Regions from separate parts of the Bradyrhizobium sp. F1.13.3 genome, predicted to be linked through region 2. Evidence: predicted binding sites of a transcription regulator. Region 2 holds the regulator's gene; each other region holds the start of a gene.
The links. The regulator PhoB, encoded in region 2, activates phosphate uptake and scavenging genes when phosphate is short. The targets are predictions, from matches to a motif close to TGTCATNNANCTGTCAT.
Positions count from the first base shown of each region.

Region 1: ABIB66_RS09360 (DUF2794 domain-containing protein) is a predicted target of PhoB. The motif match lies at 3,390-3,406, and genes of this name have one in related genera.
Region 3: phnF (phosphonate metabolism transcriptional regulator PhnF) is a predicted target of PhoB. The motif match lies at 7,509-7,525, and genes of this name have one in related genera.

Region 1 covers NZ_JBEPRI010000002.1:952,587-962,898, reverse strand. The annotation lists gene ABIB66_RS09375 (ABC transporter permease) at 1-1,024, shown strand, start outside; gene ABIB66_RS09370 (Bax inhibitor-1/YccA family protein) at 1,295-2,086, shown strand; gene ABIB66_RS09365 (GNAT family N-acetyltransferase) at 2,311-2,841, shown strand; gene ABIB66_RS09360 (DUF2794 domain-containing protein) at 2,958-3,326, opposite strand; gene ABIB66_RS09355 (DUF1223 domain-containing protein) at 3,858-4,634, opposite strand; gene acnA (aconitate hydratase AcnA) at 4,868-7,588, opposite strand; gene ccmA (heme ABC exporter ATP-binding protein CcmA) at 7,832-8,434, shown strand; gene ccmB (heme exporter protein CcmB) at 8,667-9,335, shown strand; gene ABIB66_RS09335 (heme ABC transporter permease) at 9,427-10,215, shown strand; gene ccmD (heme exporter protein CcmD) at 10,212-10,312, shown strand, end outside.
Region 2 covers NZ_JBEPRI010000002.1:311,608-321,919, forward strand. The annotation lists gene ABIB66_RS06355 (Hsp33 family molecular chaperone) at 1-899, opposite strand, end outside; gene argF (ornithine carbamoyltransferase) at 1,048-1,995, opposite strand; gene ABIB66_RS06365 (aspartate aminotransferase family protein) at 1,995-3,197, opposite strand; gene ABIB66_RS06370 (GcrA family cell cycle regulator) at 3,651-4,163, shown strand; gene phoB (phosphate regulon transcriptional regulator PhoB) at 4,399-5,106, opposite strand; gene phoU (phosphate signaling complex protein PhoU) at 5,129-5,845, opposite strand; gene pstB (phosphate ABC transporter ATP-binding protein PstB) at 5,856-6,677, opposite strand; gene pstA (phosphate ABC transporter permease PstA) at 6,674-7,519, opposite strand; gene pstC (phosphate ABC transporter permease subunit PstC) at 7,524-8,513, opposite strand; gene pstS (phosphate ABC transporter substrate-binding protein PstS) at 8,612-9,625, opposite strand; gene ABIB66_RS06405 (ATP-binding protein) at 9,769-10,312, opposite strand, start outside.
Region 3 covers NZ_JBEPRI010000011.1:274,048-284,359, forward strand. The annotation lists gene ABIB66_RS27950 (DUF6496 domain-containing protein) at 1-257, shown strand, start outside; gene ABIB66_RS27955 (pyridoxamine 5'-phosphate oxidase family protein) at 459-1,070, opposite strand; gene phnN (phosphonate metabolism protein/1,5-bisphosphokinase (PRPP-forming) PhnN) at 1,093-1,689, opposite strand; gene ABIB66_RS27965 (alpha-D-ribose 1-methylphosphonate 5-triphosphate diphosphatase) at 1,686-2,840, opposite strand; gene phnL (phosphonate C-P lyase system protein PhnL) at 2,852-3,550, opposite strand; gene phnK (phosphonate C-P lyase system protein PhnK) at 3,573-4,370, opposite strand; gene ABIB66_RS27980 (alpha-D-ribose 1-methylphosphonate 5-phosphate C-P-lyase PhnJ) at 4,363-5,259, opposite strand; gene ABIB66_RS27985 (carbon-phosphorus lyase complex subunit) at 5,256-6,359, opposite strand; gene phnH (phosphonate C-P lyase system protein PhnH) at 6,362-6,970, opposite strand; gene phnG (phosphonate C-P lyase system protein PhnG) at 6,975-7,439, opposite strand; gene phnF (phosphonate metabolism transcriptional regulator PhnF) at 7,559-8,287, shown strand; gene phnE (phosphonate ABC transporter, permease protein PhnE) at 8,387-9,235, opposite strand; gene phnE (phosphonate ABC transporter, permease protein PhnE) at 9,232-10,116, opposite strand; gene phnD (phosphonate ABC transporter substrate-binding protein) at 10,193-10,312, opposite strand, start outside.

The DNA of each region.
Region 1 (10,312 bases), 640 kb from region 2:
GCAGTTCCTGGCGGCGCTGCCCGAGCACGCGCCATCGTTCTTCTTCATCGACATTCCGAGCACGCAGGCCGAGCAGTTCGACTCCTATCTGCGCCAGCTCGCCCCTGGCGCGAAGGTCGATGACGTGCCGATGCTGCGCGGGCGGATCGTCGGAGCCCGTGGCGTCCGCGCCGAGGAGCTCAAGCCCAGCACCGATTCCGAGTGGGTGCTGCAGAGCGACCGTGGCCTGACCTATACCGCCGATCTGCCGAAGGGCTCCAAGGTGGTCGAGGGCGCGTGGTGGAGCGCCGATTATTCCGGCCCGCCGCTGGTTTCGATGGAGAAGAAGATCGCGGACGGACTCGGCCTCAAGCTCGGCGACGAGGTCGTGGTCAATATCCTCGGCCGCGACATCCCCGCCAAGATCAGCAATCTGCGCACCATCGACTGGCAGGGCCTCGGCATCAATTTCGTCCTGGTGTTCTCGCCGAACGCCTTCAAGGGCGCCCCGCACACCCACATCGCGACGCTGACGGAAGCCGGAGGCGATGCGGCCGGCGACGGCAAGATCATCAAGGAGGTCGCTGACGCCTATCCGATGGTGACGAGCGTGCGCGTGCGCGAGGTGATGGAGACGGTCGGCTCGGTCGTGACCAACCTTGCGCTGGCGATCCGCGGCGCCAGCGCGGTGACCCTGATCTCGGCGATCCTGGTGTTGGGCGGCGCGCTCGCCGCCGGCCATCGGCACAGGGTCTACGATGCGGTGATCCTCAAGACCCTGGGCGCGACCCGACTGCGGCTGCTCGGCGCCTATGCGCTCGAATACCTCCTGATCGGGCTCGCCACCGCGGTGTTCGGCGTTTTCGCCGGCAGCGTCGCGGCCTGGATGATCGTGACCCGGCTGATGACCCTCACTTTCGTCTGGCAGGGCGGCAGCGCAGCCGGCGTGGTCGCGGCTGCTTTGGTCGTCACGGTCGGGCTCGGGCTCGCCGGCACGCTCCTGGCGTTGAACAAAAAGCCCGCCACGGTGTTGCGGAATTTGTGACAAATGGTAGCGGGCGGCTGCGCGGGAGCGAAATCGCACGATTCCAGCGATTAACCACGTCTGCTCGCCAGGATTGCGGGCGAGGGCGACATTCAGCCGCGCGTGGAAGGTTGCAGCGGATGTGTTAGTTTCCCACATATCGAGTGGGTTCGGAGTCCCGATTGTTAGCCAAAATTTAGTCGGCAGACGTCGGTATCCGAGATAGAATTTGACGAACCGGCGGCATGGCGACCCTCATGCCGGACCGGACCAACCAACGGGAATTCGACCATGTCGGACCTAGACCGCAATTACGCTTCTCCTTTCGGCAGGGCCGCCGGGCGTGTTGACGCCGCGACGGTCGATGCCGGCCTGCGCGCTTACATGCTGCGCATCTACAACTACATGAGCATCGGCCTGGCCATCACCGGCCTTGCCGCGCTCGGCGTCTACATGGCCGCCGTGACTGACGTTCCGACCCCGGAAGCCGTCCGCGTCGGCAAGCTGTTCCTGACGCCGTTCGGCTACGCGATGTTCGTCAGCCCCCTGAAGTGGCTGTTCATGCTCGCGCCGCTCGCCATGGTGTTCGTGATCTCGGCAGGCATCAATCGGCTCGCTCCCTCGACCGCCCAGATCCTGTTCTGGGTGTTCGCGGCGCTGATGGGCATCTCGCTGTCCTCGATCTTCCTGGTGTTCACACACACCTCGATCGTGCGGGTGTTCTTCATCACCGCGGCGACCTTCGGCGCGCTCAGCCTCTACGGCTACACCACCAAGCGTGACATGAGCGGAATGGGTTCGTTCCTGTTCATGGGCCTGATCGGCATCGTCATCGCCAGCCTGGTGAACCTGTTCCTGGCGAGCTCGGTGCTGCAGTTCGTGGTGTCGGTGGTCGGCGTGCTGGTGTTCGCGGGCCTCACCGCCTGGGATACCCAGCGGCTGAAGAACGACTACATCTACGGCTACGCCTCGGCCGGCGGTGACATCGCAGAGCGTGCGGCCATCACCGGCGCGCTGTCGCTGTACCTGAACTTCATCAACCTGTTCACGCTGCTCCTGCAGCTCCTCGGCCAGCGCGACTAAGCGCCAGCCCAGAGCGAACGACACCAGCCCCGGCCGAGAGGCCGGGGTTTTTGTTTGGCCGTGATGTTCCCTCAACCACCGTCATTGCGAGGAGCTCTTGCGACGAAGCAATCCAGAGTCCCTCCACGGACGCATTTCTGGATTGCTTCGCTTCGCTCGCAATGACGACGTGGGAAGGCCGTTCGCCTCTTCCAGCCGTCCCGGGAAGGCTCTAATCTTGGCCCATGTCCGCACCCGATATCAGGCCTACTCTTGAGGCCGACCTTCCCGCCATCACCGCCATCTACCAGCAGGCTGTCCGCGAGGGCACCGCGACGTTCGAGCTGGAGCCGCCCGACCTCGCCGAGATGACGCGCCGCTACCGCACGCTGATCGACGGCGGCTATCCCTATTTCGTCGCCATCCTCGACGGGCGCGTCGCCGGATACGCCTATGCCGGCGCCTACCGGCCGCGGCCGGCCTACCGCTTCACGGTCGAGAACTCGATCTATCTCGATCCAGCATTCCACCGCCGCGGCATCGGGGCGCTCCTGCTGGAGCGGCTGATCGTCGAATGCGAGGCGCGCGGCTTCCGCCAGATGATCGCCGTGATCGGCGATTCCGCCAATGCGGGTTCGGTCGGCGTGCACACCAGGGCCGGCTTCAAGATGATCGGCACGCATCCCAGCGTCGGGCTGAAATTCGGCCGCTGGCTCGACACGGTGATGATGCAGCGGGATCTTGGTGAGGGCGCCAAGAGCGTGCCGGAGAAGTAATCGTCGCCGTCATTCCGGGGCGATGCGCAGCATCGAACCCGGAATCCAGAAGTTGTCAGCGGCTCGAGATTCCGGGTTCGCGACTTCGTCGCGCCCCGGAATGACGACCAAGGTCGTCACACCACCGCCAGCTTGCGATCGATCACCAGGAGCACGCGCTCGAGCTCGTGGCCACGGCGCAGGATCAGACCCGTCGCCGAGATCACGCTGTACATGCCCTGCTTGCGCGCGAGGCGCGGATCCTTCTCGATACGATAGATCGGCACTTCCGAGGCGCGGCGAAAGACCGAGAACACGGCGCGATCCCTGAGGAAGTCGATGGCGTAGTCGCGCCACTCGCCGTCCGCGACCATCCGGCCGTAGAGATTGAGAATACGGTGCAGCTCGAGCCGGTTGAACGTCACGCGGCTCAGCTGCGCATTTGAAGCGGCGGGGCGCGCCGCCGCGCGCTGTTCGCTCGGATCGGCATCCTCCGACAGACTCATAGGCCGCCTCCTGTCGCATCAGCATGACCGCGTCCGCGAAGACCGTCCCCGGAACCGCGGATCATGACAGTTGCATGATCGCGCCAACTGTTCCCCACTGCAAGGCCCCTCGAATCAGAAGCAATCCGCCCACACGCCGCGGTGGAACTCTCTCGCGGCAAACCGTCACGGGATCGTTAGCAGGAATCATAGTGTCGCCGCTTTTCCGCCAAGCGACTGCCGCCCTGCATTGCGAAAAGAAGGATGTGCGTTGACCCGGTCCTTTCGGTTCCGGATTCCTCAGCCCCCAGCCCCCCGGGGCCGTCAGGATCGGGTCTGTTCGCATACAAGGAGGGCCAACGCGAGTTGGTCCTTTTTTGTTGGGTCGGGATGTTTCTCACTCGCTGTCATTCCGGGGCGCGCCTCTTGGCGCGAGCCCGGAATCCATTTCTCAGCTCGGATGGTGGATCGATGGATTCCGGGTTCGCGCTTCGCGCGCCCCGGAATGACGAGAGACAAGTTGTCTTGAGATGATCTTGAGCGCGCTGCGAATCAGTGCAGCGACGTGTACGCCGCGCCCAGCATCGGCCCCGGCTTTTCCCGGCTGCCGTCCTGGACATAGACCACGGCACCGTCGACGCCGTCGCGCGTGAGGTTCTCGATCGGGACCGTCCAGCTTTCCGGACGGCCGGTCCAGTCGCCGACCTTGAGCAGGTTGCGCACCACGTTGTGATAGATGACCTGCTGTCCGCGATTTTCGCCGCGGCTGATCGCGATCGGCACAGACTTCGCAATCGAGCAGATCCAGACCTCGCCGTGGGACGCCGTGGGCTCCTTGCTCGCGGCCACCGAGACGTTGATCTGCTTGCCCGCGAGCGACATCGTCACCGGCACGCTCATCACGCCCGTGCCCTTGTCGTTCCTGCCGATGGCGCTTTCGATGCCGGTGCGGTCGCTTCCGACGACATGCGTGGAGCCGTTGACCACGACCTGCGGCGTGTAGACTTCGCGGTCGCCGCGCATGCGCGAATAGGCACGCTGCCGTGCAGAGAAGCGCGAATCGGCCAATGTGTCCTTCCAGCCGAGATAGTCCCAATAATCGATCGGCATGCTCAGCGCGATGATCGAGGGATCGCGGGAGAGATCGCCGATGATCTTGTCGGCCGGCGGGCAGGAGGAGCAGCCCTGCGAGGTAAACAATTCGACAACGGCGCGGGGATCAGCCTCGGCAGGACGAATGACGGCGACGATCGCACAGAGACCAAGAGCTCCCGACCAGAGGGCGCCGGACCAGCGTGAAACCAGATGAGAAGCCGTCATTGTTGTCATGTCGAACGCCGCACACCATTGCTCGTGAGAGGGAAATCTTACCGCCGGATGGTCACCGTAGTCTTACGGGCCTCGCACATTCGTCCGCCAAAACACCGTCCAAAGCGTGAGCTTCTCCGCAGGGCGGGGCCCATCTGAAGCCTACCGCGAACGCACGAAGGCGGCCTGTGATAGGCCGCCTTCGTGTAACCTACTACTCACTTCGCAGTGAGCCACCGTTCACAAATCCGCGCTTACGCCGCGAGCTTGCGCAGCACGTAGTGCAGGATGCCGCCGTTGCGGTAATATTCGAGCTCGTCCAGCGTATCGATGCGGCAGAGCAGCGAAACCCGCTGCAGCGAACCGTCGCCGGAGACGATCTCCGCGGTCAGCTTCTGGCGCGGCTTGAGGTCGCCGACGAGGCCGCGCAGCGTGACCTTCTCGTCGCCCTTCAAACCGAGCGACGACCAGGAGGTGCCGTCCTCGAAGGTCAGCGGCAGCACGCCCATGCCAACCAGGTTGGAGCGGTGGATGCGCTCGAAGCTCTGGCAGATCACGGCGCGCACGCCGAGCAGACGCGTGCCCTTCGCGGCCCAGTCGCGCGAGGAGCCGTTGCCGTATTCGGCGCCGGCGAACACCACCAGCGGCACCTGCTCCTGCTGGTACTTCATCGCGGCGTCGTAGATCGACATCTGCTCGCCGTCGGGCCAGTGCTTGGTGAGGCCGCCTTCCGGAATATTGCCGTCGGCGCCCTTCAACATGAAGTTCTTGATGCGGATATTGGCGAAGGTGCCGCGCATCATGACTTCATGGTTGCCGCGCCGCGTGCCGTACTGGTTGAAGTCGGCCGGACGCACCTGGTGCTCGCTGAGATATTTGCCCGCGGGCGAGGTGAGCTTGATCGAACCGGCCGGCGAGATGTGGTCGGTCGTGATCTTGTCGCCGAACATGGCGAGAATACGTGCCTCGACGATGTCGGTGACCGGCTCCGGCTCCTTCTTCATGCCTTCGAAATAGGGCGGGTTCTGCACATAGGTCGAGCTCATGTTCCAGCGATAGGTCTCGCTCTCGACCGTCTTGATCTTGCGCCAGTTGGTGTCGCCCTTGAACACGTCGGCATATTTCTTCTTGAAGATCGCCGCGGTCACGAACTTCTTCATGAAGGCGTTGATCTCCTTGGTCGTCGGCCAGATGTCCTTCAGATAGACCGGCTTGCCGTCCTTGCCTTCACCGAGCGGTTCGACCGCGAGATTCTTGGTGACGCTGCCTGCGAGCGCGTGGGCGACCACGAGCGGCGGCGAGGCCAGATAGTTCGCCTGCACGTCCGGCGAGACGCGGCCTTCGAAGTTGCGGTTACCGGAGAGCACGGCAGCCGCGACGATGCCGTTGTCGTTGATCGACTTCGAGATCTCCTCGGGCAGCGGACCGGAATTACCGATGCAGGTGGTGCAGCCGAAGCCGACCAGGTTGAAGCCGACCTTGTCGAGATCGGCCTGCAGGCCGGAATCGGCGAGATAGGCCGCCACCACCTGGCTGCCCGGAGCGAGCGAGGTCTTCACCCACGGCTTTGCCTTGAGGCCCTTCGCCGCGGCGTTGCGCGCCAGCAGACCGGCACCGATCAGCACGCTCGGGTTCGAGGTGTTGGTGCAGGAGGTGATCGCGGCGATGACGACGTCGCCATGGCCGATGTCGAAGTTCTTGCCGTCCACGGCAAAGCGCTTCGCCGGCTCCTCGGCCTTCTTGTATTCGGTGGCGAGGGCGAGCGAGAAGCCTTCGGCCACGGACGGCAGCGCAATGCGGCCTTCGGGGCGCTTCGGGCCGGCCATCGACGGCACGACGTCACCGAGGTCGAGCGTCAGCGTCTCCGTGAACACCGGATCGGGCGACTTGGCGGTACGGAACAGCCCTTGCGCCTTCGCATAGGCCTGCACCAGCGCGACGCGCGCCGAGGCGCGGCCGGAGGTCTTGAGATAATCGAGCGCGGCGGCGTCGACCGGGAAGAAGCCGCAGGTCGCGCCGTATTCGGGAGCCATGTTGGCGATGGTCGCCTTGTCGGCGACCGAGAGATGGTCGAGCCCGGGGCCGAAGAACTCGACGAACTTGCCGACCACGCCGAGCTTGCGCAGCATCTGCGTCACCGTCAGCACGAGGTCGGTCGCGGTGACGCCTTCCTTCATCGCGCCCTTCAGCTTGAAGCCGACGACGTTGGGCAGCAGCATCGACAGCGGCTGGCCGAGCATGCAGGCTTCCGCCTCGATGCCGCCGACGCCCCAGCCGAGCACGGCGAGACCGTTGACCATGGTGGTGTGGGAATCGGTGCCGACCAGCGAGTCGGGATAGGCGACCTCGAAGGTGCCGGTCTTCTTGCCGACCGTCATCTTCTCCTTCTTGGTCCAGACCGTCTGGGAGAGATATTCGAGATTGACCTGGTGGCAGATGCCGGTGCCCGGCGGCACGACGGAGAAGTTCGAGAACGCCTTCTGGCCCCATTTCAGGAACTCGTAGCGCTCCTGGTTCTGCTTGTATTCCTCGGTGACGTTCTTGCCGAAGGCCTTGTTGTCACCGAAGAAGTTCACGATCACGGAGTGGTCGATGACGAGATCGACCGGCACCAGCGGATTGATCTTCTCGGCATCGCCGCCGAGCTTCTGCATCGCATTGCGCATCGCGGCGAGATCGACCACGGCGGGCACGCCGGTGAAGTCCTGCATCAGCACGCGCGCCGGGCGGAAGGCGATCTCATGCTCCAGCGACTTCTTGCGCAGCCACTTCGACACCGCGACGATGTCTTGCTTCTTGACCGAGCGGCCGTCCTCGTTGCGGAGCAGGTTCTCGAGCAAAACCTTCATCGAATAGGGGAGTTTCGAAATTCCCTTCAGACCATTCTTCTCGGCCGTGGGCAGGCTGTAATAGACATAGGTCTTGGCGCCGACCTTGAGGGTCTTTTTGCATTTGAAGCTGTCGAGCGAGGTCATGTAGGAAATCCCAATTGTCAGTTATACCCGGCAGGGTATTTTAACACCGTCAGCGTAGGCAGGCTGAGTCGCTTGCGGGGGGCAGGTTGAGTTGCTGCATCAAGTAGTTCCGGGCTTATAGAAGCTTTCTAACCGCGCCGCCACAGCCACAATCGCGCCGCGGCAATCCGCGAGCCAAAAATTCCCATGCGCTACCCCAAGATTTCCTGAGGCCTGGCTTTGAGCGGATCGATACGAGGCAAGATGCAGCTTTCCGGACGCGGGGTCATTTGCGTGCGGGGCGGGCGCGAGGTGTTTTCCGGGCTCGATTTCGAGGCCGGCTCCGGCGAAGCCGTGGCAGTCGTCGGCCGCAACGGATCGGGCAAGACGTCGCTGCTGCGGCTGATCGCGGGCCTGCTCATTCCGGCGGGCGGCACGATCGCGCTGGACGGAGGCGACGCCGAGCTGACTTTGCCAGAGCAATGCCACTATCTCGGCCATCGCGACGCCCTGAAGCCGGCCCTGAGCGTGGCGGAGAATCTGACATTCTGGGCCGATTTTCTCGGCGGCGAGCGTTTTGAGGCCGGCGAGAGCCTCGCCACCGTCGGGCTCGACCATGCCGCCGATTTGCCAGCGGCCTTCCTGTCCGCCGGCCAGCGCCGCCGGCTCTCGCTGGCCCGGCTATTGACCGTGCGCCGCCCGGTCTGGCTGTTGGACGAGCCGACCAACGCGCTGGATGTCGCCGGACAGGACATGTTTTCCGGATTGATGCGCGAGCACTTGGCGCGCGGCGGCCTGATCGTCGCTGCCACCCACGCCCCGCTCGGGATCGATTCGCGGGAGCTGCGGATCGGGGGGATGGCGTGATTCCGATGGACCATCAGTTTTCCAAGCGGCCGGGTGCCGCTCTCGCACCCGGGACGCAGTCGTCGCCGCGGGCTCCCTCGCCTCTCCCGCTTGCGGGAGAGGTCGGCGCGCAGCGCCGGGTGAGGGTTCTCTCCTCTGGGGGAATCTTCGTTATCGAGACACCCTCTCCCCAACCCTCCCCCGCAAGCGGGGGAGGGAGCGCACCGTGCCTGAGGCACAATGGGAGCCCCCCATGACCGCCCTGTCCGCCCTCATTCGCCGGGACATCCGGATCGCGCTCCGCGTCGGCGGCGGGGCGTTGATTGGCGTGCTGTTCTTCCTGACCGTGGTGGTGCTGATGCCGTTTGCGGTGGGGCCGGATCTGGCGCTGCTGTCGCGGCTCGGGCCGGCGATCCTGTGGCTGGGGGCGCTGCTGGCGAGCCTGCTGACCCTGGACCGGCTGTTCATGGCCGACCACGAGGACGGCTCGCTCGACCTGATCACAATGAGCCGGACCCCGCTGGAACTCGCCTGCGCGGCGAAAGCGCTGGCGCATTGGCTGGCGGCGGGCCTGCCGCTGATCGTCGCAACCCCAGTGCTCGGCCTCCTGCTCAACCTCGACATGGTCGCAACCGGCGCCGTGGCGCTGACGCTGCTCGCCGGCACCCCGGCGCTGACGTTTACCGGGATGATCGGTGCGGCGCTGGCGGTGACGCTGCATCGTGGCGGCCTGTTGATGGCGGTCCTGGTGCTGCCGCTGTCGATCCCGGTGCTGATTTTCGGCGTCGCGGCCTCGCAGGCGGCGATCGTCGGACCCATGACCTTCGGCGCGCCATTCTCGATCCTCTGCGCGCTGTCGCTGGTCAGCCTCGTGATCGGCCCCTTCGCGGCTGCGGCGAGCCTGAAGCATGGACTGGACTGAGATGGACTGGATTGACCTTGACCCCGATCAATTTTCGCTGCGGACTTTCGTGCTGATTGCGTGAGCGCTTACCTGTGATTATCAGGATACCATGACGCTGATCGACCTCGCCAATCCCACACGGTTCCTCGCGCTGACGGCGCGGCTGTTGCCATGGCTTGCGGCCGCGACAATCATCCTGCTCGCGATCGGGCTCTATCAGTCCGCCACCGCGCCCGACGACTATCAGCAGGGCGCGACGGTGAAGATCATGTTCATCCACGTACCCAATGCATGGCTGTCGATGTTCGTGTGGGGCGTGATGAGCATCGCCTCGCTGGGCACGCTGGTGTGGCGGCATCCGCTCGCCGACGTCGCCGCCAAAGCCGCAGCGCCGATCGGCGCCGCGTTCACCTTCCTTGCGCTGCTGACGGGCTCGCTGTGGGGCCGGCCGATGTGGGGCACCTATTGGGAATGGGACGCACGGCTGACCTCGGTGCTGATCCTGTTCCTGATGTATGTCGGCCTGATGGCGCTGTGGCGCGCGGTCGACGAGCCCTCGCGCGCGGCGCGCGCCGCCGCCGTGCTGACCCTGGTCGGCGCGATCAACCTGCCCATCATCAAGTTCTCGGTCGATTGGTGGAACACGCTGCACCAGCCGGCCTCGGTGATGCGGATGGGCGGCTCGTCGCTCGACAGATCGTTCCTGATTCCGCTGCTGGTGATGGCGGTCGGATTCACCCTGCTGTTCGTCACGCTGCATATCGCGGCGATGCGCAACGAAATTTTGCGCCGGCGCGTGCGATCTCTGCAGATGATGCAGGCGAGCCGTGTGGCGTTTTCAGAAGCCGGTATCAGTTCGCGTGAAGACAGCACGTCAAAAGAAGTTGGGGCTGCATGATCATGTCGCTCGGCCCCTACGCGTCTTTCATCGTGACATCCTATGCCGCGGCCGCGCTCGTGGTCGTGATCCTGATCGGCTGGATCGTGCTCGATTA
Region 2 (10,312 bases):
GGCGAAAAGCTCTTCAACATCGATGCGACCGCATCGCGCGAGCAGGAGCATTGCGCCTTCAAGGCCAGCGGATTGAACACGCGCACGCCGCGCTCATGAAAGAGACGGTAGAGCAGCCGCTCGCCGGACAGCTCGGGATCGATCAGCTCGACGTCTTCGACGGTTTCGATCAGCGAGCGCGCCTCGACCCAGGCATCGTCTTCAGCGACGGCATGCACTTCGACGCCTTCGGGCGCATCGCCGGGATGCAGATCGGCCTGCCGCGCGCGCTCGGGCGCCTTCGGCAGGAACTGCATCAGCATGCCGCCGGCACGCCAGCGATGCTTGCCGCCGTCGTTCGAACGCCACTCCTCGCCCACCGCGAGACGCACGCGGGTCGGGATCTGCTCGGAGCGCAGGAAATATTCGTGAGCGGCGTCTTCGAGGCTGCCGCCGTCGAGCGCGACCAGGCCCTGGTAGCGGCTCATGTCGGGGCCCTGGTCGATCGTCATGGCGAGATGACCGTGGCCCAGCAGCGCGCCGGAATCTTTTGCATCCCCGAGGCGCGCGGCGTCGTAGCGGGCATAGGCGCGCAGGCGATCCGGCGCCTGGTAGTCCACGACCAGGAACGACACCGGACCGTCGGTCTGGGCCTGGAGGATGAAGCGGCCCTCGAATTTCAGCGAGGAGCCGAGCAGCGTAGTCAGCACGATGGCCTCGCCGAGCAGCTTGCCGACCGGCGCGGGATAATCGTGCCTGGTCAGGATCTCGTCGAGCGCCGAACCAAGCCGCACCAGGCGACCGCGCACGTCGAGCGCGTCGACCTCGTAGGGCAGCACGGCGTCATCGATCGGAACTGCGGATGGCGCGCGAACCGGGCCTTCGGGCCCGGTTTTCATGTCTGGGGATTGGGAAACCATGGCGCTTTATCTGGGGTCGGAAGGCGGAATTGGAAGGGGGGCGGGCTGAGTGTTCCAGGCAACGATTGGATCGCAAACAAGCGCGGCACACTCAGTGTCGTCCTGGCTTTCGCCAGGACGACGATCCAAACCTGCTTCATCGGCCGCGTTACTTCACCGCGTCGAAGCACCAGGCCAGAATGCCCTTCTGTGCGTGCAGGCGGTTTTCGGCCTCGTCGAACACGACGGATTGCGGACCGTCGATCACCTCGTCGGTGACTTCCTCGCCGCGATGGGCGGGCAGGCAGTGCATGAACAGCGCATCGGGCTTGGCCAGCGACATCAGCTGGGCATTGACCTGATATGGCTTGAGCACGTTATGGCGGTGCTCGCCTTCCTTGTCGCCCATCGACACCCAGGTGTCGGTTACGACACAATCGGCGCCGCGCACGGCCGCTTCGGCATCCGTACCGAGCATGATCGGCGCGCCGGTCGCCTTGATGAAGTCGCGCATCGCCTTTTTCGGCGCGAGCTCCGGCGGCGTCGCGACATTGAGCTGGAACTTGAAGCGCTCGGCGGCGTGCGCCCAGGACGCCAGCACGTTGTTGTCGTCGCCGGTCCAGGCCACGGTCCTGCCCTCGATCGGGCCGCGATGTTCCTCATACGTCATGAGGTCGGCCATCACCTGGCAGGGATGCGAGCGCCGCGTCAGGCCGTTGATGACGGGTACGGTGGCGTTCGCCGCAAGCTCCAGCAGGGCATCGTGATTAAGGATGCGGATCATGATGGCATCGACATAGCGCGACAGCACGCGCGCGGTGTCGGCGATGGTCTCGCCGCGGCCGAGCTGCATCTCGGCGCCGGTGAGCATGATGGGCTCGCCGCCGAGCTGGCGCATGGCGACGTCGAAAGACACCCGCGTCCGTGTCGAGGGGCGCTCGAAGATCATCGCCAGCGTCTTGCCTTCGAGCGGCCTGACCGGCTGATGCGCCTTCTGCTTCGCCTTCATCGCGGTGGACGCGGCCAGCATGCGCTTGAGCTCCGACAGCGGCAGCTCGTTGATATCGAGGAAGTGCTTCGGTGTTTTCTTGGGTGTTTTGTCGGGCGACTTGTTCATCAGCTTGCCGCCCGCTTGTTGCCGGACAACGCCGTGCAGGCGCGCTCGAGCCGCCCGACGCTGTCCTCGATCTCGGCTTCGGTGACGATCAAAGGAGGCAGGAAACGCACGACATTGTCGCCGGCGCCGACGGTGAGCAGCTTTTCAGCGCGCAAGGCGGCAACGAGATCGCCTGAAGGCACCACGGCCTTGATGCCGATCAGGAGGCCCTCGCCGCGCACTTCGCTGACGACATCGCCATGACGGTCGATCACGGAGGCGAGCTTCTGCTTGAGCAGCAGCGACATCCTCTGCACGTGGTCGAAGAAGCCGGGCTTGAGCATGACGTCGAGCACGGCGTTTGCCGCCGCGATCGCGAGCGGGTTGCCGCCGAAGGTCGAGCCGTGGGAGCCGGGCCCCATGCCGGCAGCCGCGTCTGCAGTCGCGAGCACCGCGCCGATCGGGAAGCCGCCGCCGAGCGCCTTAGCCAGCGACATCACGTCGGGGGTGACGCCGGTGCGACGATGCGCGAACAGATCGCCGGTGCGGCCCATGCCGGTCTGCACCTCGTCGAAGGCGAGCAGCAGGCCCTTGTCGTCGCAGAGCTGGCGCAACGCCCTGAGGAAGGCGGGCGTTGCCGAACGCACGCCGCCCTCGCCCTGGATCGGCTCGATCAGGATGCCGGCGGTGTGCGGACCGATCGCCTTTTTCACGGCCTCGATATCGCCATGCGCAACCTGGTCGAAGCCCTCCATCGGAGGGCCGAAACCTTCGAGATATTTTGCCGAACCCGTCGCAGCCAGCGTCGCCAGCGTGCGGCCGTGGAAGGCGCCTTCGAACGTGATGATGCGATAGCGCTCCGGATGCCCGTTGGAGAAGTGATGATGGCGGACCAGCTTGATCACACCTTCCAGCGCCTCGGCGCCGGAATTACAGAAGAACACGAAGTCCGCGAAACTTTCATTGCACAGGCGCGCGGCGAGCTTTTCGCCGTCCGGGCTCTGGAACAGGTTCGACATGTGCCAGAGCTTAGCGGCCTGCTCCTGCAACGCCGCGACCAGCGCCGGATGGGCATGACCGAGCGCATTCACCGCCACCCCGGAGGTGAAATCGAGATAGCGCTCGCCATTGGTCGCGATCAGCCAGCAGCCTTCGCCACGCTCGAAACCGAGGTCGGACCTGGCGAAAACGGGGAGCAAATGCGGCGCTACGCTGTTAGTCATGACGATCACTTGAATGTTGCGGACGGTGTGCGTGCATTGCGCAACGCACCATCGACCGGCCCGGAAAACGAAACGTGCCGCCTCTTGAGGGCGGCACGCACGACTATCTTAGGCCCGGTGAAACCGGTGTCAATGCCGCCCGGAAAGCCTCGCGAAACGCTGGATCCGTAGTCTTGCGGTGCCGATTTTGCGGGATTTCACCACGGAACATGTGGAAGCGAGTCGGCGGACTCTTGCGCGGGAGTCACGCCATATTGTAGCGTTTGGATTGTCAGATACGACATCTCGTGCAGTGGTTCTGATCTCTAAGTCCTTATGTACCGGCGTAAACGTTCGGGCGTTCTAGTCACGCCCGGCGAGCCTTAAGGGATTCTGGCGGCACGGGTTTTTGAAGGCTTAGGCATTCGCTGCGAGGCCCCAGGATGGCTGGCGCGCAGCGAGGGAAAGGGTGCAATGACGGTTTTGACCTGGTCCGATGATCGCGTCGAGCAGCTGAAAAAGCTCTGGGAGGCCGGACTTTCGGCCAGCCAGATCGCGGCGGAGCTCGGCAATGTGACCCGCAATGCCGTGATCGGCAAAGTGCACAGGCTCGGCCTTTCGGGCCGCGCCAAGAGCCCGTCATCGGCAGCGCCCCGGCCGCGCAAGGCGCGCCCCGCGCAGCACATGATGCGGGTGAGCCGCCCGATCTCGCGCGGCAACACCGCGCTGGCGCAGGCCTTCGAGGTCGAGGCTGAGCCGGATCCGGTCACCTACGACAACGTGGTGCCGATGAGCCAGAGGCTGTCGCTGCTGGAATTGAACGAGGCGACCTGCCACTGGCCGGTCGGCGATCCCTCGAGCCCGGACTTCTTCTTCTGCGGTGGCCGGGCGCTGTCCGGCCTGCCCTATTGCGCCCAGCACTCGCGCGTTGCCTACCAGCCGGCGTCCGATCGGCGCCGCGCACCGGTGAAGCCGGGTCCGCGGTAAGTCAGTTTCGATTTCAGGATCGAGCCGTGACGCGATGACGGCTCAAAAATAATGAATGTCGTCCCGGCGAAGGCCGGGACCCATACTCCGAGCACGTAGTTGTTGTGCGAAAGGGTAACTCCGAGTCTTCGCCAAACCGCGCCCTGTGGTTATGGATCCCGGCCTTCGCCGGGACGACATCGGAGATTGTGGCGGCAGCGCTAGATCACCTGCCAACATCACACCGCAAAATCTCCTACACCTGCTCCGCCTTGGCAAACCGATCATCCAGCGCGTAGCCGGCGCCGCGGACGGTGCGGATCGGGTCCTGCTCGCGGCCGAGGTTGAGCAGCTTGCGCAGGCGGCCGATATGTACGTCGACGGTCCGCTCGTCGATATAGATGTCGCGGCCCCAGACGCTGTCGAGCAATTGCTCGCGCGAGAACACCCGGCCCGGATGCTCCAGGAAGAACTCCAGCAGGCGATATTCGGTCGGACCGAGATCGATCGGCCGACCCGAGCGCGCCACGCGGCGCTTGTCGCGGTCGAGCTCAATGTCGCCAAAAGCAAGTACGGTGGCGAGCCGCTCGGGGCTCGCGCGCCGCAGCAGGCCTTTCACGCGCGCCAGCAGCTCCGGCACCGAGAACGGCTTGACGATGTAATCGTCGGCGCCGGTCGCAAGACCCCGCACCCGCTCGCTCTCCTCGCCGCGCGCGGTGAGCATGATGATCGGGAGCTGCTTGGTCTCGGGACGGGTGCGAAGCCGCCGGCACAATTCGATGCCTGACAGGCCCGGCAGCATCCAGTCGAGCACGATCAGATCGGGGATGTGCTCCTTGAGGCGGGTGTCGGCGTCGTCGCCGCGCATCACCGTCTCGACGTCATAGCCATCGCCTTCGAGGTTGTAGCGGAGAAGCTCGGTCAGAGCTTCCTCGTCCTCAACCACCATAATGCGTGCGCCCATCGGGTCGTCGCTCCTTAAGTCTTCAGGTGTTCGGTACCGTGTTGGCGAAGGTCGTCATGTCGCCCTTCGGCCGCTTGTCGGTGATCGCCTGGCCCTCGATCATGTAGAACACGGTCTCGGCGATGTTGGTGGCGTGGTCGCCGATCCGCTCGATGTTCTTGGCGCAGAACATCAGGTGAATACAGAACGAGATATTGCGCGGATCCTCCATCATGTAGGTGAGGAGCTCGCGGAACAGCGAGGTGCAGATGGCGTCGACCTCCTCGTCGCCCTTCCACACCGCCATCGCCGCCGGGAGATCATGCGCGGCATAGGCGTCCAGCACCGACTTGACCTGCTGCTGCACGAGGTCGGTCATGTGCTCGAGGCCGCGGAACAGCTTGAGCGGATGGAAGTCCGTCTCCAGCGCGGCGACGCGCTTGCCCATGTTCTTGGCGAGGTCGCCGATGCGCTCGAGATCGGTCGCGACGCGCATGGCGCCGACGATCTCGCGCAAATCGACCGCCATCGGCTGACGGCGGGCGATGGTGAGCACCGCACGCTCCTCGATGCGCTTCTGCAGCGCGTCCAGCTCGGTGTCGATGGCGACGACACGCTGGCCGAGCGGGACGTCGCGGCGGATCAGCGCGTCGACGGACTCGACGATCATGCGCTCGGCGATGCCACCCATCTCGGCGACCAGGCGGGTGAGTTCCTGGAGGTCGGTATCGAAGGCCTTTGCGGTATGTTCAGAACCCATGTCGCGTCTCCTAGCCGAACCGGCCGGTGATGTAATCCTGCGTGCGCCGGTCGGTCGGCGACGTGAAGATCTTGCTGGTGTCGTCGAACTCGATCAGCTCGCCGAGATACATGAAGGCGGTCTTGTCGGAGACGCGCGCCGCCTGCTGCATGTTGTGAGTGACGATCGCGATCGTGTAATCCTCGGATAGCTCCTGGATCAGCTCCTCGACCTTGGCGGTCGAGATCGGGTCGAGCGCCGAGCAGGGTTCGTCGAACAAGATCACCTCGGGCCTCACCGCGACGGTGCGGGCGATGCAGAGGCGCTGCTGCTGGCCGCCGGAGAGCGACAGGCCGGAGGCGTTGAGCTTGTCCTTGACCTCGTTCCACAGCGCGCCGCCGCGCAGCGCCTTTTCGACGCGGCCGTCCATCTCGGACTTCGAGATCTTCTCATAGAGACGGATGCCGAACGCGATGTTCTCGTAGATCGTCATCGGGAACGGCGTCGGCTTCTGGAACACCATACCGACGCGGGCGCGCAGCAAATTGAGGTCCAGCTTGCCGTCCAGGATGTTGGTCTGATCGAGCATGAGCTGACCGGTGGCGCGCTGGCCGGGATAGAGGTCGTACATCCGGTTGAAGATGCGCAGCAGGGTCGACTTGCCGCAGCCCGACGGACCGATGAACGCCGTGACGCGGTTGGCGCCGAGCGTCAGGTTGATGTTCTTCAGCGCGTGGTGCTCGCCGTAATAGAAATTCAGGTTGCGTACGGTCACCTTGGGCGGCGCCTCCGGCAGCACCGGCGCGTGGGGCAGCCCACCGGCCGCGCTCATCGATACGGAAAGATCACTCATTTTGCGGTCCTCTCGGCGCCAAGGATGCGCGCGCCAATATTAAGGGCAAGAACGGTCAGGGTGATGAGCAGCGCCCCGCTCCAGGCCAACTGCTTCCAGTAGACATAGGGGCTCTGCACGAAGTTGTTGATGGTGACCGGCAGGTTCGCCATCGTCTTGTTCAGGCCGAGGCTGAAGAACTGGTTCGACAGCGCGGTGAACAGCAGCGGCGCGGTCTCACCGGCGACGCGGGCGGTCGCGAGCAGCACGCCCGTGATGAGACCCGATCGGGCAGCACGATAAGCGATCCGTTTGATCACCAGCGAACGCGGTAGGCCGAGCGCCGAGGCCGCCTCACGCAACGCGTTCGGCACCAGCAGCAGCATGTCCTCGGTCGTGCGCAGCACCACCGGGATCACGATGACCGCGAGCGCGAGCGAGCCTGCGATCGCCGAGAAGCCGCGCATCGGCACCACCACCGCGCCGTAGATGAACAGGCCGATGATGATCGAGGGCGCCGAGAGCAGGATGTCGTTGATGAAGCGGATCACCGAGGTCAGCCGGTCATTGCGGCCGTATTCGGCAAGATAAGTGCCGGCGAACATGCCAAGCGGCGCGCCGATGCCGACGCCGATCACGGTCATGATCAGCGAGCCGACGATGGCGTTGAGCAGACCGCCCTCGTTCGATCCCGGTGGCGGCGTGTTCTCGGTGAACAGCTGGACATTGAGTCCCGCCACTCCGTTGTAGAGCAGCGTGATCAGGATCAGCGCGAGCCAGGTGACGCCGAAGGCGGTTGCGGCGATGCAGAGCCCGCGGACGACGATGTCCTTGCGACGGCGACTTGAATAGATCGGGTTCATGGCGCTAGTTCCCCGCCTTCTTTTCCAGCCGCATCAGCATCAGCCGCGCCGCTGCGAGCACGAAGAACGTCAGTACGAACAGCAGCAGGCCGAGCAGGATCAGGCCGGACTGGTGCAGGCCGTCGCTCTCCGCGAACTCGGATGCGATCGCCGCCGATATCGTGGTGCCGGGGGCGAAGATCGACGACGAGATCCGGAACGAGTTGCCGATGATGAAGGTCACCGCCATGGTCTCGCCGAGCGCGCGGCCCAGCGCCAGCATGACGCCGCCGATGACGCCGACGCGGGTGTAGGGGATCACCACGCTGCGGACGACTTCCCAGGTGGTGCAGCCGACGCCGTAGGCGGCTTCCTTCAGGACCGGCGGCACCGTCTTGAACACGTCGACCGAGATCGAGGTGATGAAGGGCAGCACCATGATGGCGAGGATCAGCGCGGCATTGAACAGGCTGAGATAGGACGGCGGTCCCGCGAAGATCGCGCCCAGCACGGGCGCGCCGTCGAAGATCTTGATCATGAAGGGCTGGAACGTATTGGCCAGGAATGGGCCCAGCACGAAGAAGCCCCACATGCCGTAGATGATCGAAGGGATGCCGGCGAGCAGCTCGATCGCCATGCCGATCGGGCGGCGCAGCCATTGCGGGCAGAGCTCGGTAAGGAAGATGGCAATGCCGAGACCCACGGGAATGGCGATCAGCATCGCGATGAAGGAGGTGACGAGCGTGCCGTACATCGGCCCGAGCGCGCCGAGCACCGGCGGATCGGCGGATGGCGCCCAGCGCTGCGTCCACAGGAACGAGACCCCGAATTCCTTCATCGCCGGGAAGGCGCCGACGATCAGCGAAATGATGATGCCGCCGAGGATCAGAAGCACCGAGATCGCGGAGAGCCGCGTGATCCAGTAGAAGGTGACGTCGCCGAGCTTGAACGCGCTCAAGGCCTTGGCGCGATCATACGGTCCGGCGTCGTCGATTACATCGCTCTGAACGGCCATCTCTGCCACGCCGATCCCCTGTTCCAAATAGTATACGTTTTTTGTTGGTCCGTGCCCCGGATGCGGCGCAGCGCATCCGGGGCACGAGCGTCGCGAGACTAGCTCTTGATTTCGGCAGCCCAGGTCTTCTCGATCAGCTGAACCACCGGGTCCGGCATCGGGATGTAGTCGAGCTCTTCAGCCGCCTTGCTGCCGCTCTTGAAAGCCCAGCGGAAGAACTTGATCGCTTCCTGCGAGGCCGCCTTGTCGGTGGCGTCCTTGTGCATGAGGATGAAGGTCGCCGCCGTGATCGGCCAGGACTTCTCGCCGGGCTGGTCGGTCAGGATGACGTAGTAGCCGGGAGCCTTGGCCCAGTCGGCGTTGGAGGCGGCCGCCTGGAAGGCTTCGACGGTGGGCTGCACCGGCTTGCCGGCCTTGTTGACGAGACCGGTGTAGGTCAGCTTGTTCTGCTTGGCATAGGCGTACTCGACGTAGCCGATCGAGTTCTTGGTCTGGCTGATGTTGCCGGACACGCCTTCGTTACCCTTGGCGCCGACGCCGACCGGCCATTCGACGGCGGTACCTTCACCGACCTTGCTCTTCCAGTCCGCGCTGGCCTTGGCGAGGTAGTTGGTGAAGTTGAAGGTGGTGCCCGAACCGTCCGACCGGCGGACCACGGTGATGGCCTCCGAGGGCAGCTTCACGTTCGGGTTCAGCTTCTTGATCGCGGCGTCGTCCCATTTGGTGATCTTGCCGAGATAGATGCTAGCCAGGGTCTCGCCGTCGAACACCATCTCACCGGGCTTCACGCCCTCGATGTTGACGACGGGAACGATGGCGCCCATCACCATCGGCCACTGGACGAGGCCGTCCTTCTCGAGCTGCTCGGCCTTGAGCGGCGCGTCGCTGGCGCCGAAGGTCACGGTCTTGGCCTGGATCTGCTTGATGCCGCCGCCGGAGCCGATCGACTGGTAATTCAGACCGTTGCCGGTCTCCTTCTTGTAGGCGTCGGCCCATTTGGAATAGATCGGGAACGGGAACGTCGCGCCGGCTCCGGTGATATCGGCAGCAAAGGCCGCCGTCGTCGATGCGGCGACCATGCCAGCAGCGACGAGTGTTTTGAGGAAATTCATGCTGGTCTCCATACAGGGGAGCGAAGCGCCATCCGCGCCCGATCGCGCTCCCCGTGCCGCCCCTTTAGGAGCGGACAGCTGAGCTTTTACGAAGGTTTGGTGACAGTCGGATGACAGCGTTAAGCAGCTGAAATTGCTGGAATTTAGCTCAGAGCCGCGGGCTTGCCCTGGGGGAAACAGGCGGTGAAAATGGCGCCCTGTTTGGGCACGCTTTCGATCAAAAGCCGGCCGCGATGGCGGTTAAGAATATGTTTCACCAGCGATAATCCGAGGCCCGTGCCGCCCTGCGAGCGGCTGTCGCCGACATCGACCCGGTAGAAGCGCTCGGTCAGCCGCGGCAGGTGCTCCGGCGCGATGCCGGGGCCGAAATCCCGGACCAGGACCCGGATTTCCTGAGTTCCATCAGGGGCGGCGCCTGATATCAGCGACACGATGACGCGACCACCCGAGGCGCCGTATTTGAGCGCGTTCTCGATCAAATTCTCGAACAGGCGGAGCAGCTCCTCGCGGTCCCCCGCGATCAGCACCGGGCTCTCAGGGAGCTGGGTCTCGACCTCGACCTGGCGCTCCCGCGCCAGCGGCTCGAGCCCATCGGCGACCTGCAAGATGATCGGCAGCAGGTCGACCAGGGTGTCGGGCCGCACATGGGCCGACAGCTCCACCCGCGACAGCGACAGCAGATCGTCG
Region 3 (10,312 bases), on a different contig from region 2:
ATGAGGTCGGTCAGGGCAAGCGCACCCCGAAACGCCGGCCGCGCGTATCGCGAGCCGTCGAAAAGGTTTTGAAGAAGGAGCCGCGCTCGACCGCATCGCGGAGCGCATTGTCGAAACAGGGCAAGCGCGCCGCGAGCCGACGAACGGCCGCGTCGCGTTCAGCCACCGCGCGCAAGGCGAGCCGCACCAAGGGCGCCAAGGCGCGCTCCACCGCCGCAAAGAAGGCGGCACGCACCAGGGCGCGCCGCCGGAGTTGATCAATTCGCGCGCCGGCTCCGCTCGGAGAGCACGTTCTCCCCCTTCTTCCCTTCTCCCCTTGCGGGAGAAGGTGGCGCGAAGCGCCGGATGAGGGGTTGTGTCCGCGCATAACGTTTTCCGTGAGGACAGAGACCCCTCACCCGTCTCGCTGCTACGCGGCGAGCCACCCTCTCCCGCAAGGAGAGAGGGGAAGAACGAACTCACCACATCGTCGCGGCCGCACGCTCGGGCCAGATGCGATCGTACTCCGCGCCGCCGACCCTGTTCTCGCTCATCTCGGCGAGGATCTGGCCGGGTGTCGGCAGCGTCTTGGGGTCGATGCGCTTGTCGGGATTCCAGAGATCGGAGCGGACGATGGCGCGGGCGCACTGGAAGTAGATTTCGTCGACCGTCATCACCATCACGCTGCGCGGCGCCTTGCCTTCGACCTTGAACGAGGCCAGCAGTTCGGGATCGATGGAAAGAAAGGCCCGGCCATTGGCTCGGACCGCATTGCCGGAGCCGGGGATCAGGAACATCAGCGATACCCTGGGATCGCGTACGATGTTGCGCAAGGAATCGACCCGGTTGTTGCCGCGGCGATCCGGCAGCATCAGCGTCTTCGGGTCATGAATGCGGACGAAGCCGGAGAGATCGCCGCGCGGCGAGCAGTCGATCCCTTCGGGTCCGATGGTGGCGAGCGCGGCGAACGGCGCCTTTTCGATAAAGACGCGATAGAGCGGGGTGACATGGTCGGCGACTTTCACGGTCGAGGCGTCGTTGGTGACGCCGTAGATTGCCTCCAGCTGCTCGACCGTTTCGATCACCGACATTCCAGTCTCCTTGCTGTGCCGGCTATTCGTGCCAGCCTTGATTCCGGATCACGCGCAGAAGCTGACGGCCATGATACTCCGCGCTGCCCGCGTTGAGAATGGTGACATCGGCCTGCGCCGATGCGTCGTCGACGTTGCGCGTCAGCCTTTCGGCGATACTGCCGTCACTGTGCCGGGCGCGAGCGGCAAGCCGCTGCGCCAGCACATCCGGCGGCGCAGTGATCGCGACCACCACGACGTTTGCATAGGTCTGGCGCAGCGCGCCGATCACGGTGCGCGAAACATTGGCGACGACGGCGCGGCCGGCACGAATGTCGTCGTTGAGGTCGAGCTGCAGCGCGTAGCAATGCCCATGCGCCTCCCAATGCACGGCGAATTCGCCATGCTCGTGCGCGCGACGGAATTCGTCAGGGCTCACCGCAATATTGTCTTCGTCGGCCGACGATTCGCGCGTCACGACACGGCGCGGGAAGACGATGTCGTGATCCTCGATGCACGCCGCCCGCGCCAGCCGCAGCAGCGTGTCCTTGCCGGCTCCGCTGGGGCCGACCACGAGCACGAGCCGCCCCGGCCCGACCGCGCCCGTCTGCGTTCCCGCCACAGTGACGGTCTCGCTCATGCGACACGGCCCCCTTCGCGCCAGACGCTACGGACCGCAGGGACGTGGCCTGCGACGTGCACGCGAATCAGATCGGCACGCTTGCCGACGGAAATCTCACCGCGGTCGGACAGGCCGACCGCCTCGGCGGGCGCCTTCGTCACGGTGCGGATCGCCGCCGCAAGGCTGATCGCGGGCACGTGCTCGGGCAAATGCAGCGCAGCCATCAGAAGGCTCGAGGGAATGTAGTCCGACGACAGGATGTCGAGCAGGCCCTCGCGGGCGAGATCGACCGCGGCGATGTTGCCGGAATGCGAGCCGCCGCGCACGACGTTCGGCGCACCCATCAGGATGTCGATCCCGGCCTCGTGCAGGCCGCGCGCGGCCTCCAACGTGGTCGGGAATTCCGCCACCGAAACGCCATCGCGCACGGCGTCGACGACGTTCTCCTCGGTGGTATCGTCATGGCTCGCCAGCGGGATCTTGTACTTATGTGCCAGCGCCACGATCTCGCGCATGTTGGTCGCGGCATAGGCCTTCTGATACTCGAAACGTTTCGCGAACAGTTCGTCGAGCTGGGCGTCGGTCTTGCCGCCGCCCTTGCCGCGATAATAGTCGCGCAGCTTGCCTTCGTCGCGGAACTGGCGCTGGCCGGGGGTGTGGTCCATTAGCGACATCAGCCGCACGTCGGGACGGTCGATCAGTTCCCTGGCCTCCTCGACCACGCTCGGCATCGGGATTTCGCAGCGCAGATGCAGGAAGTGATCGGCGCGCAGCAGGTCGGCATCGCGCGCGGTCGTGATCGCCGCGGCAAGCACGCCGGCGCGCCCGTCGACTTCCTCGGCGCCGTCCTCGCGCCAGACCCGGAGCGAGTCGAACACCGTGGTAATGCCCGATGTCGCGAGCTGGCCATCATAGGAGACGACGGCCGCGACCGGATTCCAGAACACTTTTGGCCGCGGCACGTAATGCGCCTCGAGATGGTCCGTGTGGAGCTCGATCAGGCCGGGCATGATCAAATCGCCGCCGGCATCCTCTGACCCCGCAGGCGCCCTGCCCTCACCGATCTCGGCGATGCGTCCATCGGCGAGGGCGAGCCAGCCCTGTTCGATCACGCGTTCCGCCAGCACGATCCTGGCGTTGGCGATCACGATGTCCTTCTTGGCGTTCATATCCATTTCCTTCAGGCCGCGGCGGCGAAGCTGGTGACGTCGACGATGCGGTCGGCAATCTGATGACGGATTTCGTCGTCATGGACAATGGCGACCATGGCGACGCCCTGGCGCTTCTTCTCGGCGACTAGTTCGACCACGACAGCGCGGTTGGCGGCGTCGAGCGAGGCGGTGGGCTCGTCGAGCAGCAGGATCGGCAGATCCGAGATGAAGCCGCGCGCGATGTTGACGCGCTGCTGCTCGCCGCCGGAGAAGGTCGCGGGCGGAAGCTGCCAGAGCCGCTCGGGGATATTGAGCCGATGCAGCAATTCGCCAGCACGGGCTTGCGCCTCAGCGCGCGCCAGACCGTTGACGATCAGGGGCTCGGCGACCACGTCGATGGTGGCAACCCGCGGCACCGCGCGCAGGAACTGGCTGACATAGCCGATGGTGGCGCGGCGGATGTTGAGGACCTCCCGCGGCTCGGCGGTGGCGAGATCGATCACCTCGCCGCGATGGCGAATGCCGATGCGGCCGGAATCGCAGCGATAATTGCCGAAGATCATCTTCAGGATCGATGATTTTCCGGCGCCTGATGGCCCCGACAGCACGACGCATTCGCCCGGGTTGACGTGGAAGGTCACGCCGCTGACAACAGGCAATTCGATGCCGCCCTGCAGGTGCATCGTAAAGCTCTTGTTGGCATCAGTGATGTCGATCATGGCGGTCATTGGAAAACTCTTCCTGGAAGGCTCATGGCGGCAGAATCGAGGAGACGAGGAGTTGGGTGTAGGGCTCGCGGGGATCGTCGAGCACCTGATCGGTGAGGCCCGTCTCGATGACGCGGCCGCCCTTCATCACCATCACGCGGTGCGACAACAGGCGCGCGACCGCGAGATCATGGGTGACGATGATGACCGCGAGATGCAGCTCGGCGACCAGGCTGCGCACGAGGTCGAGCAGGCGGGCCTGCACGGAAACATCGAGGCCGCCGGTCGGCTCGTCCATGAACACCAGCCGCGGCTCGGTGACCAAGTTGCGGGCGATCTGGAGACGCTGGCGCATGCCGCCGGAATAGGTCCGCGGCGCATCGTCGATGCGTGCGATGTCGATCTCGACGCGGGTCAGCCAGTCCGACGCGGTATCGCGGATGCGACCGTAGTGATTCCAGCCCACCGCCATCAGCCGCTCGCCGACATTGGCGCCGGCCGAGACCGCCATGCGCAGCCCCTGCGCGGGGTCCTGGTGGACGAAGCCCCAATCGGTGCGGAACAGGAAGCGTCGTTCGGCCTCGCCCAGCGTAGCGAGATCGCGGGCGACGCCGTCGCGCATCCGGTAGGACACCTGGCCGCTGCTGGCCGCTAGCTGGCCCGACAGGAGCTGGAGCAGCGTCGATTTGCCCGAGCCGGATTCGCCGACGATTGCCAGCACTTCGCCGGGATAGAGCGAGAACGAGACATCGCGGCACGCGGCGATGCGGCCATAAGATTTGCTGAGCGACTCGGCAACGAGCAGTGGCTCGTCATTCTCGAGCATGTCTTGATCAGCCATTCGATGCCTCCTGCGCCTTCTCCTTGTACGGCGCGGCGCTGAGGCTGCCGTGATGGCCGGCGGCCTGGCGGCCCTCGCAATAATCGGTGTCGGAGCAGACGAACATGCGCCCGCCCTTGTCGTCGGTGACGATCTCGTCGAGATAGGAATTTTCCGCGGCGCAAAGTGCACACGGCGCGTTGAAGCGATAGGGCTCGAAGGGATGGTCCTCGAAGTCGAGCGACACGACTTGCGTATAGGGCGGGATTGCGTAGATGCGCTTCTCGCGGCCGGCGCCGAACAGTTGCAGCGCCGGGCAATTGTCCATCTTGGGATTGTCGAATTTCGGCGTCGGCGACGGGTCCATGACATAGCGCGCATTGACCTTCACCGGATAGGCGTAAGCCGTCGCGATGTGGCCGAAGCGGGCGATGTCCTCGTAGAGCTTCACATGCATCAGGCCGTATTCGGCGAGCGCATGCATGCGCCGCGTCTCGGTCTCGCGCGGCTCGAGGAAACGTAAGGGCTCCGGGATCGGCACCTGATAGACTAGCACCTGATTCTCGTGCAGCGACGTCTCCGGAATGCGGTGGCGGGTCTGGATCACGGTCGCATCTTCTGTGGCCGTCGTCGTGGCGACGCCGGCGGTCCTGGCAAAGAACTTTCGGATCGAGATCGCGTTGGTGGTGTCGTCGGAGCCCTGGTCGATCACCTTCAGCACGTCCTGCGGCCCGAGGATCGCAGCGGTGACCTGGACGCCGCCGGTGCCCCAGCCATAGGGCATCGGCATCTCGCGGCTGGCGAACGGCACCTGATAGCCGGGGATCGCGATCGCCTTGAGGATCGCACGACGGATCATCCGCTTGGTCTGTTCGTCGAGATAGGCGAAATTGTAGGCGGGCGCGTTCATTCCGCGGCCTCCTTCATGGCGTCGGGCGCATTGGCATCAGTGAATTCCTTGCGCAGCTTGCGCAACAGGCCGAGCTCGGACTGGAAGTCGACATAATGCGGCAGCTTCAGATGCTCGACGAAGCCGGTCGCCTGGACGTTGTCCGAATGCGACATCACGAATTCCTCGTCTTGCGCCGGTGCGAGCGCCTCCTCGCCGAGCTCGCGGGCACGCAGCGCGCGATCGACCAGCGCCATCGACATCGTCTTGCGCTCGCTCTGGCCGAAGGCAAGGCCATAACCGCGCGTGAAGCACGGCGCTTCGGTCGCGGAGCCCTTGAACTGGTTGACCATCTGACACTCGGTGAGCTCGATCGAGCCGAGCGGCACGGCGAAACCGACGTCTTCCGCCGAAAATTCCACCTCGACCTCACCGAAGCGAATCTCGCCGGCGAAGGGATGGTTGCGGCCGTAGCCGCGCTGGGTGGAATAGCCCATCGCCAGCAAGAACCCTTCGTCGCCACGCGCGAGATTTTGCAGGCGCAGGTCACGATCCGCCGGAAAGTTCAGCGGCTCGCGGGTGAGGTCGCCGACGCTGGCGCCCTCTTCCGCTTGCGGCGAGGATTCGATCAGCCCGTCGCGGCCGAGAATGTCAGTCACGCGCGGCGTCGGCGCCGTGGATGCTTCGGCCGTCGCCGGCGCTTCCGGCACAAAGCCGTCGGCGAGCGAGGGATCGAGCAGGCGGTGGGTATAATCGAAAGTCGGGCCGAGGATCTGGCCCCCGGGAATGTCCTTGAAGGTCGATGACACCCGCCGCCGCACCCGCATCGCGCCGGTCTCGACCGGCTCGCTGGCGCCGAAGCGCGGCAGGGTGGCGCGGAAGGCGCGGACCAGAAAGATCGCCTCGATCAGATCGCCGCGCGCCTGCTTGATGGCGAGCGCCGCAAGCTCGCGGTCGTAGAGCGAGCCTTCGCTCATGACGCGGTCCACGGCGAGGCCGAGCTGCTCCGAAATCTGGTCGAGGGAGATTTCCGGCACGCTTTGATCGCCGCGCCGCGCACTGGCGAGCAGGCGATGGGCGTTCTCGATGGCGCGCTCGCCGCCTTTGACTGCGACATACATGCTTAGCTTCCCTTGCTCACGACGCGCGTGGTGCGCGGGATCGCAACCACGGCGTTATCGGCGACCAGCACCACATCAACGCCGCGCGGAAACAGCGCTTCGTTGACGCGCAGGCGCTCGAACAGGTCGAACGGCTTGATCGACGCCTGAAGCGTCGCGACACCGTCGATGCCGGGGCCGCGCAGCGCGAAGCCGCGCCCCGAATCCAGGCTCTCGACCTGAAGAATCAGCGTGGTCGACCGATCCGGATATTCGCTGGTGCCCAGCGCGAAGCGCTCGAGCGAAGGCAGCGCCCCGCCGTCGCTGATCAGCGCGAAGCTTGCGATCGAGGAATCCTGCACCACCGGCGCGCCGGTGTGGAATTTCAGCCATTTCACGAGGTCGGTGCTTTCCGACATGCGCGCATCGAGCCAGAGCGGCGTGTCGTGATCGAACAGCGTCAGCGCGATCGCGGCCGTGCCGCGCATCATCGTCTGAGGCGCTCCTGATGTCGGCACGATGCGCTGGACCGAGCCCGGCCGCGCCATCGCGTCCATGACCGAGCGAAAGGTCGATTGCGCCGACAGCACCTTGTCGGCGAACCCCGGCGGCAGTTCCGCAATCGTGGTCATGATCTCACCCTTCACCGCGCACCATGGTGTAGAAATCAACCTTCGTCGCAGCGGTCTCGGCCGCCACCTGCTTGCGCCTGATCATCAGCTGCTCACGCAATGGCGCGATGATTTCCCGCTCAACCGCGCCACTGAAATCACTGGACTGCACCAGCGCATCGCACAGCGCGATCAGCCGCGCCTTCTCACCGTCGCGACCGAGCGTGTAACCGAAGCCGACCTCGCCACTCGCAAGCCGCACCGCAGCGCGCGACACCGTGGCTTCGCCGAGATTGAACGGCGCACCGTCGCCACCGACGCGGCCACGCAGCATGACGAGGCCGTTTTCCGGCGCACGCAGATCCTGATGCGCCGGCAGGGCGAGAGCGCGGAGGCGAGCGGCGATCTCGCCCGCCTCCGCGTGCGCCAGCACGGCCATTGCGGCCTGGCGCTGGGCTTGCTGATTGTTGTGCTGGGTCACCAATTCCACCGACCTTTTCTGAAGAACTTGCCGAATCCAAGTTGTCTATGATACTAGACAACTTGATACCGGAGCGCCATGACTGTTTCGTGACAAAGGCGTGATTTCTGGAGTAGCTTCCCGGCCACATGAGCATGCAGGACACAGCCTCCTCCGGCGTCGCGTTGTGGCGCCTCGTTGCCGACGGCATCGAGCGCGGCATCGCCGACGGCCGCTTTGCCGCCGGCGACAAGCTGCCGGGCGAGGTCGAGATCGCCGAAACCTATCGCGTGAACCGCCACACGGTGCGACGTGCGCTGGCTGCGCTGGCCGAGCGCGGCATCGTGCGGGCCGAGCGCGGCAGCGGAACCTATGTCGAGGCGCAGAAGCTCGCTTATCCGCTGCGCTCGCGGACGCGTTTCTCCGAGATCGTCGGCGCGGACGGCCGCGAACCGCATGGCCGGTTGATCGAGGCGTCGGATGATGTCGCGACCCGCGAACTCGCGCGCGAACTTGGATTGAAGGCCGGCGCACCGCTGGTGCGGATCGAGGCGATGCGCCTCGCCGACCGCACGCCGATCTGCGTCTCCACGACGTGGCTGTCGGCACAGCTGTTCCCGGGTGCGGGCGAGATCTTTGCCGCGACCCGGTCGATGACGAAATTGCTCGAGCATTACGGCGTCCGCGACTATCGCCGCGGCGCGACCCGGATCACCGCCGGCATTGTCGATGCAACCGACGCCGCACGGCTCGATCTGGCGCTGGGACGGCCGATCCTGGTGGTCGACGCCACCGACCAAGATCTCGACGGTAAGCCGCTGGTGACCAAGCATTCGCGCTTTGCCGCGGAGCGGGTGGAGTTTCTGGTGGAGTCGTAGGGTGGGCAAAGGCGCGCTTGCGCCGTGCCCACCATCTATCCAACGCTGCGATTGAAGTGGTGGGCACGCTTCGCTTTGCCCACCCTACGAGATCGATGATCAGGCCACCGCCCTTCGGCCGATGATCGCAAAGCGGAGTTTGCCCGAGACGAAATCGATCGCGGCGACCGCGACCAGGATCATCAGGATCAGGAACGACACCTTCTGCCATTCCAGCACGCGAATCTGCTCGGCGAGCTGGAGGCCGATGCCGCCGGCGCCGACGATGCCGATGATGGTGGCCGAGCGCGTGTTCGACTCGATGAAATAGAGCACCTGACCGGCGATCACAGGCAGGACCTGCGGCAGCAGACCGAAGCGTATCTCGTGCAGCGCACTGCCGCCGGAGGCGCGGATGCCCTCGACCTGCTTCTGGTCGGCGCCCTCGATCGCCTCCGAGAACAGTTTTCCGAAGGCACCGAAATCCGACACGGCGATGGCGAGCACGCCGGCAAACGGGCCGAGCCCGACCACGTTGATCCACACCAGCGCCCAGATCAGCGTGTCGACGCCGCGGATCGAATCCAGGAAACGTCGAATCGGGAAGCGCAAAATGCTCGACGGCACGACGTTACGCGCGGCAAGAAGGCTGACCGGCAGCGCGAACAGTGCGGCCAGCGTCGTGCCGAGCAGCGCGATCGACAGCGTCTCGCCGAGCGCCTTCAGATAGATCGGCAGCGACGAGCCGGGATCCGGCGGGATCATCATCAGGCTGATCCAGCCGAGCTGGCTGAGCCCCGCGACGAAGCGCGAGGGCGAGAAATCGAGATCGACCAAGCCATAGACCAGGATCGCGAGCGCCGCGACGATCATCGCCGGCATGGCGAGCCGCGCCGAGGCCGGCCGGTCGAACACATCAGGGTAGCGCGCGCGAAGCTCTCGCGTGTCGATCTGCTGCGGCCCCGTCACGTCCGCGCCTCCTTGCCGAACAGGCAGCCGCGCAGCCAGCCGGTGCTGATGTCGATGATGAAGACCGTGACGATGATGGTGAGCAGGATCGCGCTGACGTCCGAGTAATAGAACTTGCGGATGGCGACGACGAGCTCCTGGCCGATGCCACCGGCACCGACGAAGCCCATCACGGAGGCCTCGCGGACATTGATCTCGAAACGCAGCAGCGCGTAGCTGGCATAGCCTGCCGTGACCTGCGGCAGGATGGCGAAGCGCATGCAGGAGAGCCAGCTCGCGCCGGTCGAGCGGACGCCTTCGACCGGTTTCATGTCGGCGTTCTCGACGATCTCCGAGAACAGCTTTCCGAGCGCGCCGGTGGAGTGAATCGCGATTGCCAGCACGCCCGCCATCGGTCCGAGGCCGAACGCGATCACGAAGATCAGCGCAAACACGATGCCGGGCACCGTGCGCGCGAATTCGAGCAGACGCCGCACCACGAAACGCACCCAGGGCGCGGGCGAGGTGTTTTCAGCCGCGAAGAAGTTCAGGCAAAAAGCAAAAGTCGCGCCGATCAGTGTGCCGACATAGGAGATCAGCAGGGTCTCGCCCAGCATCTTCAACCATTTGCGCCAGCCCCAGAGCCATTCGCCGACATCGGTCCAGACCCGCTGGCCGGTGTCGAGTGTGAGGATGCGGTCGAAATAGCTGATGAAATTGCCGTAATGGGCGAACAGCGTGCGCAGATTCACTTCCGCGCCGATCGCCGCGAGAAGCAGTGCTGCGGCGAAGATCACGGCTCCAAAGAGGAGTCGGAGCCGCTTGCGCGCGACCGCCTGGCGATAGGCGGCGTTGAGCACGGCGAGCTGCTGCTCGGGAAGGATCGAAACCGCGACGGTCATCTTGGCCAGGAAAAATGGTCAATCAAAGAGAAAGAGCCGGGTCCATCGACCCGGCTCCAGTGCGTCGTCCCGAAACTCAGGACGCCTTCTTCTTACGCAGCGCATCGACGAACTTGATCAGCTCGATCGTGCCATCCCAATCCTTGGTGGTCGCGGGATGAAAACCCTTCTTCTGGCCGTCCTGGAGGCGATCGAA